2 regions of the Streptomyces sp. NPDC037271 genome follow, and region 2 is predicted to be linked to the other one. Evidence: riboswitches for the same ligand, from Rfam matches in the RefSeq annotation. Region 2 holds a riboswitch; the other holds the start of a gene.
What was found. Region 2 has a riboswitch for cyclic di-AMP ahead of ACZ7G3_RS16625 (transglycosylase family protein). Riboswitches for the same ligand answer to the same signal wherever they lie in the genome.
Positions count from the first base shown of each region.

Region 1: another riboswitch for cyclic di-AMP. It lies ahead of ACZ7G3_RS12990 (M23 family metallopeptidase); the one in region 2 lies ahead of ACZ7G3_RS16625 (transglycosylase family protein).

Region 1 is NZ_JBVJVN010000005.1:297,684-301,109, forward strand. It holds gene ACZ7G3_RS12985 (GntR family transcriptional regulator) at 1-473, opposite strand, end outside; gene ACZ7G3_RS12990 (M23 family metallopeptidase) at 673-1,437, opposite strand; cyclic di-AMP (ydaO/yuaA leader) riboswitch at 1,450-1,614, opposite strand; gene ACZ7G3_RS12995 (M16 family metallopeptidase) at 1,805-3,193, opposite strand; gene ACZ7G3_RS13000 (M16 family metallopeptidase) at 3,190-3,426, opposite strand, start outside.
Region 2 is NZ_JBVJVN010000008.1:100,476-103,901, reverse strand. It holds gene ACZ7G3_RS16630 (transglycosylase family protein) at 105-1,187, shown strand; cyclic di-AMP (ydaO/yuaA leader) riboswitch at 1,371-1,538, shown strand; gene ACZ7G3_RS16625 (transglycosylase family protein) at 1,542-2,285, shown strand; gene eno (phosphopyruvate hydratase) at 2,639-3,426, shown strand, end outside.

The DNA of each region.
Region 1 (3,426 bases), on a different contig from region 2:
TACATCCAGGCGATCTTGTGGCGCAGCTGGGTCAGCAGCGCCGTCAGGGAGGGGCTGCCCGCGGCCTGGGCGAGGGTGTCGTGGAACCAGCCGCCCAGGGAGCGCAGATCATCGCTGTTGCCCTGCCTGGCCCGCTCCTGACCCAGCCTGACCAGTCCGCGCAGTACCTTGAGGTGGGCCTCGGTACGGCGCCGGGCGGCCCGGGAGGCGCCGAGGGGTTCGAGGAGCGTACGGGCCTCCAACAGGTCGGCGGCCTCCTGTTCGCCGGGTTCCGCCACGCACGCGCCCGCGTGCCGCCGGGTCACCACGAAGCCCTCGGCCTCCAGCGTGCGCAGGGCCTCACGGACCGGGACGCGGGAGACTCCGTAACGGCGGGCGAGCAGTTCCTCGGTGAGCCGACTGCCGCGCCCGTGGACGCCGGCGACGATGTCGTCCCGGATCGCCGTGCACACCGAGTGCGCCGGAATACGCATGCCCGACCTCCGCCTTGATCCCCGTGAAACGTCGACGATTGACGCGTGAGCAGTGACTCTAGGCCAGCCGGGCGGATATTCCGACGGCGGGGCGGATTTCCTGGTCATCTTTTGGACAGCGGCGACGCCTGGGTCACCCGTGGAAATGCGAACGCCCCGGCTCGGGAGCCGGGGCGTTCGAGTGCCGTGCCGTCCGCCGTCAGATGTTCACACCGTGGGAGCGGAGATAGGCGACGGGGTCCATGTCCGAGCCGTACTCGGGGCTCGTACGGGCTTCGAAGTGCAGGTGGGCTCCGGTGACGTTGCCGGTGGCGCCGGAGAGACCGATCTGCTGACCGGGGGCGACCGCCTGGCCGACCGAGACGCCGATGGAGGACAGGTGGCCGTACTGCGTGTACGTGCCGTCGTGCATCCTGATCACGACCTGGTTGCCGTACGCCCCGCCCCAGCCGGCCTCGACGACGGTGCCGACGCCGACCGCGTGCACGGAGGTGCCGCTCGCGGCGTGGAAGTCGATGCCGGTGTGGCTGCCCGAGGACCACAGGGAGCTGCCGGCCTGGTAGGCGGTGGAGACGTAGGAGGCGGTGATCGGCGACACGAAGGTGTTGAGGCGCTCGCGCTCCGCCTCGCGCGCGGCGCGCTCCTTGGCCTCGCGTGCCTCCTCGGCCGCCTCGGCGGCCCGCTCGCGTGCGGCCTCCTGGGCCGCCTCACGGGCGGCGGCGTCCAGCGCGGCCCGCTTCTGCGCGGTGGCCTGGGCGTCGATCTCGTCGGCCACGGCGTCGCCGATGGTGACGACCGGGGTGAGTCCGCTCTGCTCCGCCTCGGACTCGGCGGCGAGCGCCGGAGCGGCGAGGGTGCCGACGACACCGGTGGTGGCGAGGGCCGCGACGCCCGCCGCGTGGGCGGTGGTGCGGTGCATCCGGCTGGGTCGGCGGTGCTTGCCGGTGGCGCGCGTGAACGCCATGTGGAGGCTGGTCCTTTCCTTCCCTCTCGCCTACCGGGTTAGCTGACGGGTTCGGAGCAGGAAGGTCTCCTACGGACCCCCTCGCTGCACGCGCGGGCGTCCGATTCACCCCAGGGACTGCGATGGGTCCCCGGCTCCCCTGGCTCGCGCCGTACGGGGACTCGGCGATGGCTGTCCGGTGCCGCGGGTGCGGCGCACTGCCTGACGAACAGCCCGGACGACGCTAAACGGGGTGTCTTCAATCCTCAAACGCAACAGGCGTTTTGTAGCGCACGCCACAGGGCAGACGGTCAGTCAGCCCCGCAATTCGGACAAAAGGCGGCCCTGGTGACACTGTGGTCACCAGGGCCGCCCCGCGCGCGTGCCGCTACTCGGCCGCCACGACGGTCACTTCACCGATGCCGAGGGCCTCGACGGGCTCCTTGATCTGCGCCGCGTCGCCGACGAGGACCGTCACCAGACGGTCCACCGGGAAGGCGTTCACGACCGCCGCCGTGGCCTCCACGGTTCCCGTGACGGCGAGTTGGCGGTAGAGCGTGGCCTGGTAGTCGTCCGGCAGGTGCTGTTCGACCTGGTCGGCCAGCGTGCTCGCCACGGCCGCAGCCGTCTCGTACTTCAGCGGCGCCACACCGACCAGGTTCTGCACGGCGACGTCGCGCTCGGCGTCGGTGAGCCCGCCCTCCGCGACCTTCCGCAGCACCGTCCACAGGTCCTCCAGCGCGGGACCCGTGTTGGGGGTGTCGACGGAGCCGCTGATGGCCAGCAGGGCGGCGCCCGTGCCGTCGGGCGCGGAACGCAGGACCTGTGCGAACGACCGCACGCCGTAGGTGTAGCCCTTCTCCTCGCGCAGGACGCGGTCCAGGCGCGAGGTGAGGGTGCCGCCGAGGCAGTAGGCGCCGAGCACCTGGGCGGGCCACACGCGGTCGTGCCGGTCGGAGCCGGTGCGACCGATCAGCAGCTGCGTCTGGACGGCTCCGGGGCGGTTCACGATGACGACCCGGCCCCTGTCGTCGGCGGTCACCGGCGGCACGGGACGCGGCTCGGCGGCGGAGCCGGTCCACGCGCCCAGCGTGTCACCGAGCAGCGCGTCGAGGTCGACGCCGGTGAAGTCGCCGACGACCACCGCGGTGGCCGTGGCGGGCCGGACGTGCTTCTCGTAGAAGGCGCGTACGGCCGCGGAGTCGATGCGCGCGACCGTCTCCTCGGTGCCCTGACGCGGGCGCGACATGCGCGTCCCGGCCGGGAACAGCTCCTTGTAGAGCTCCTTGGCCGCGCGGCGTGCCGGGTTGGCCAGCTCGTGCGGGATCTCGTCGAGCCGGTTGCGGACCAGCCGCTCGACTTCGCTGTCCGCGAACGCGGGCGCCCGGAGGGCGTCGGCGACCAGGCCGAGGGCCTTGGCGAGACGCGAGACGGGCACTTCCAGGCTCAGCCGGACGCCGGGGTGGTCGGCGTGTGCGTCGAGGGTGGCGCCGCAGCGCTCCAGCTCGGCGGCGAACTCCTCGGCGGAGTGCTTGTCGGTGCCCTCGGAGAAGGCGCGCGCCATGATCGTGGCGAGGCCGTCGAGGCCGGCCGGTTCGGCGTCCAGGGGTGCGTCCAGATTGACCTCGACAGCGACGACCTGCTGGCCGGGGCGGTGGCAGCGCAGCACCGTCAGGCCGTTGTCGAGACTGCCGCGCTCCGGGGCCGGGAACGCCCACGGCTTGGGCTCGCCGGCCTGCGGCTGAGGGTGGAATTCCATGGTGGCGAGCTCGGTCACTTGGCCGCCTCCTCGTTCTCGTCGGTGGCGTTCGTGTCGGCGTCGTTGTCGTCGGCGTTGTCGTCGGCGTCGGCGGGGGCCGTGGGCTCGTAGACGAGCACCGCGCGGTTGTCGGGACGCAGGCGTGCCTTGGCGACCTCCTGGACCTCCTCTGCCGTCACCTCGAGCACTCGCTGCACGGCGGTGAGGGCGAGCTGCGGGTCGCCGAAGAGGACGGCGTACCGGCACAGTTC
Region 2 (3,426 bases):
TGAACTTGTGACAAGCGATCATCTGCCTATACGTTCACGATTCAGCGTGGCGCCCCGAGCACCACCCGTCGCGCGGTCCCCGTTGTCTCGTGAAAGGTCGTCGCATGCTCTCCGGGAACGGTCGTCACCGCCGCCCCCGCCAGGCTCCCGCCCTGGTCGTCGCCGCCGGAGTGACCGGCTCCGCCATCGCGATCCCGCTCCTCGGCGCCACCGGCGCCCACGCGGCCGACGGGGCGAGCTGGGACCGGGTCGCCGAGTGCGAGACCGGCGGCGCCTGGAGCCAGAACAGTGGCAACGGGTACTACGGCGGCCTCCAGCTGTCCCAGGACGCCTGGGAGCAGTACGGCGGCATGGAGTACGCGCCCAGCGCCGACCAGGCCAGCCGCTCCCAGCAGGTGAGAGTCGCCGAGAAGATACACGCGGACCAGGGCATCGCCGCCTGGCCGACGTGCGGTCTGCTCGCGGGCCTGGGTGACGACTCGGCGTCCGCCGGCGGTGGCTCGGGTGCGGCGGGTGACGGCTCGTCGGAGGGATCGGACACCTCGGAAGAGCCGTCGGGCCTTCCCGGACTCTCGGGTGCGTCCGGCTCGACCGGCTCGTCCGGTGCGTCCGGCTCGTCCGGTTCGACGGAGCCGGCGGATCCCACGTCCGAGGCGTCCCCTTCGGTTCCTTCCTCTCCCTCGTCCCCTTCCTCGTCCTCCTCGCCCTCCGCTGACCCTTCGTCGGACAGCGGGGACGATTCGACCAAGTCCGACACGTCCCCCGGCTCCGGGTCCACGGAGAGCGGTGAACCGCAGAACACCGGCGCTTCACCCACGACCTCCCAGGAAGCCGGCGAATCGGACAAGCCGGGGCGGAGTGACGGCTCTTCGGCCCTCACCGACACGGAGGAGTCCGGCGCGGGCCGGCACCGGGGCGGCAGTGCCGACGAGGGGGCGGTGGACGGCCGTACGGGCGAGTCGTCGGGGCGGCACGCCTCGCGCGGTGAGGGTGACGCGCGCCAGGCCGTGGACGGCTCGTACACCGTGCGTTCCGGCGACAGCCTGTGGGGCATCGCCGACTCTCTTGAGCTGGACGGCGGCTGGCGTTCGCTCTACGCCGGCAACAAGGAGGTCGTCGGTGCCGACCCCGACCACATCCTGCCCGGTCAGACGCTCACGGTCGCGGGCGAATCGGGCGAAAAGTAGGGGGAGTTCGCGTCACGGTTAGAGATCGTATGTCCGTTTTGGATCTCGTGAGAGATAGGTCTCAGAAGCCGTGATCGTCTTTGTAAATCCGCGGAGCGCGTGACTACGGTCATGACCGCCCGTCATCGCGGGCCCCGGCTGCCGCAACGCCTAATCCTGCCAGCGGCCGTCCGGGAACAGTCGTCGCGTCAAGCGCCGAAGGCAGGAGCGGGGGACCCAAGGTAAGTGCCGCACCGGGGCAGTTGAACCGGAGCGGCTAGGGGTGGAGCCGAGTTCCGCGAGGAACCCGGCCGGGCAACTCAACCGGCCCGAACCCGACAGCTCACCTCGCAGGCGTCGGTGAGGGGATCAACCATGCTGTTTTCCGGCAAGGGCAAGCACCGCCGTCCGTCCAAGGCCACCCGTGTCATCGCCGTCGCCGGTGTCACCGGTGCCGCCGTCGCCGCCCCGCTGATGGCGGCCGGCAACGCCTCCGCCGCCACCGCGTCCGAGTGGGACGCCGTCGCCCAGTGCGAGTCCGGCGGCAACTGGTCCATCAACACCGGCAACGGCTACTACGGCGGCCTGCAGTTCTCCGCCTCCACCTGGGCCGGCTACGGCGGCACGCAGTACGCCGCGACCGCGGACCAGGCCAGCAAGGCGCAGCAGATCGAGATCGCCGAGAAGGTGCTCGCGGGCCAGGGCAAGGGCGCCTGGCCGGTCTGCGGCACCGGCCTGTCGAACGCCGCGTACACCGGCGGCGGCTCCGGTGAGAGCCAGGACAGCGGCTCCTCCCAGGGCTCCGGCTCCTCCCAGAACTCCGGCAGCTCCGAGAGCGCGCAGAGCCAGGGCGGCGGCTCCGGCGCCGACCGCTCCGCCGAGCAGAAGGCCTCCCGCTCCGCCGAGCGTCCGGCCGCCGAGAAGACCGTCACCACCCCGACCGGCAAGAAGGTCGAGAAGGGCGACGGCGAGTACAAGGTGGTCACGGGCGACACCCTCAGCTCGATCGCCCAGGAGCACGACGTCGAGGGCGGCTGGGCCGAGCTGTTCAAGCTGAACGACGACATCGTCGACGACGCCGACCTGATCTACCCGGGCCAGCAGCTGCACCTGAAGTAGGCAGCAGCTCCCCTTGCTCCCGCTCCGGCGCGTGTTCCCCCGTACGCGCCGGAGCGGGATTTTCATGCCCTGACCCCGCACTCCGTTCCACCCTGACCCCGCACTCCGTTCCCGCCCTGACCCCGCACTCCGTTCCCGCCCTGATCCCGGCTCCGTTCCCGCCCCCGAATCCGGCCGGGTTTGCGGAAACGTCTTTGTTCCGTTCGGAAACAATTTACTCTCGGTTCTGTCCAGCGGGTGGGCCATCGGCTGGCCGATCGCCCGGAGCCGGTTAGGCTCGGTCCCGCAGAGCCGCTGCGGTCCTGTGGACCCGCGCGTCACACCGAAGCGTCACATTGAAGAAGGAGATGCTCGTGCCGTCCATCGACGTCGTCGTAGCCCGGGAAATCCTGGACTCCCGAGGCAACCCCACGGTCGAGGTCGAGGTCGGCCTCGACGACGGCAGCACGGGTCGTGCCGCCGTTCCGTCCGGCGCCTCCACCGGCGCCTTCGAGGCCATCGAACTCCGTGACGGCGACTCCAACCGTTACCTGGGCAAGGGCGTCGAGAAGGCCGTCCTGGCCGTCATCGAGCAGATCGGCCCGGAGCTCGTCGGCTACGACGCCACCGAGCAGCGCCTGATCGACCAGGCGATGTTCGACCTGGACGCCACCGACAACAAGGGCTCGCTCGGCGCCAACGCCATCCTCGGCGTCTCGCTCGCCGTCGCCCACGCCGCCTCCGAGGCCAGCGACCTGCCGCTCTTCCGCTACCTGGGCGGCCCCAACGCGCACCTGCTGCCGGTGCCGATGATGAACATCCTGAACGGCGGGTCGCACGCCGACTCGAACGTGGACATCCAGGAGTTCATGATCGCCCCGATCGGCGCGGAGTCCTTCTCCGAGGCCCTGCGCTGGGGCGCCGAGGTCTACCACACCCTGAAGAAGGTCCTGAAGAGCAAGGGCCTGGCCACCGGCCTCGGCGACGAGGGCGGCTTCGCCCCGAACCTCGGCTCCAACCGCGAGGCCCTCGACCTCATCCTCGAGGCCATCAAGGAAGCCGGCTACACCCCCGGCGAGCAGATCGCCCTCGCGCTCGACGTCGCCGCGTCCGAGTTCTACAAGGACGGCTCCTACACCTTCGAGGGCAAGGAGCGCACGGC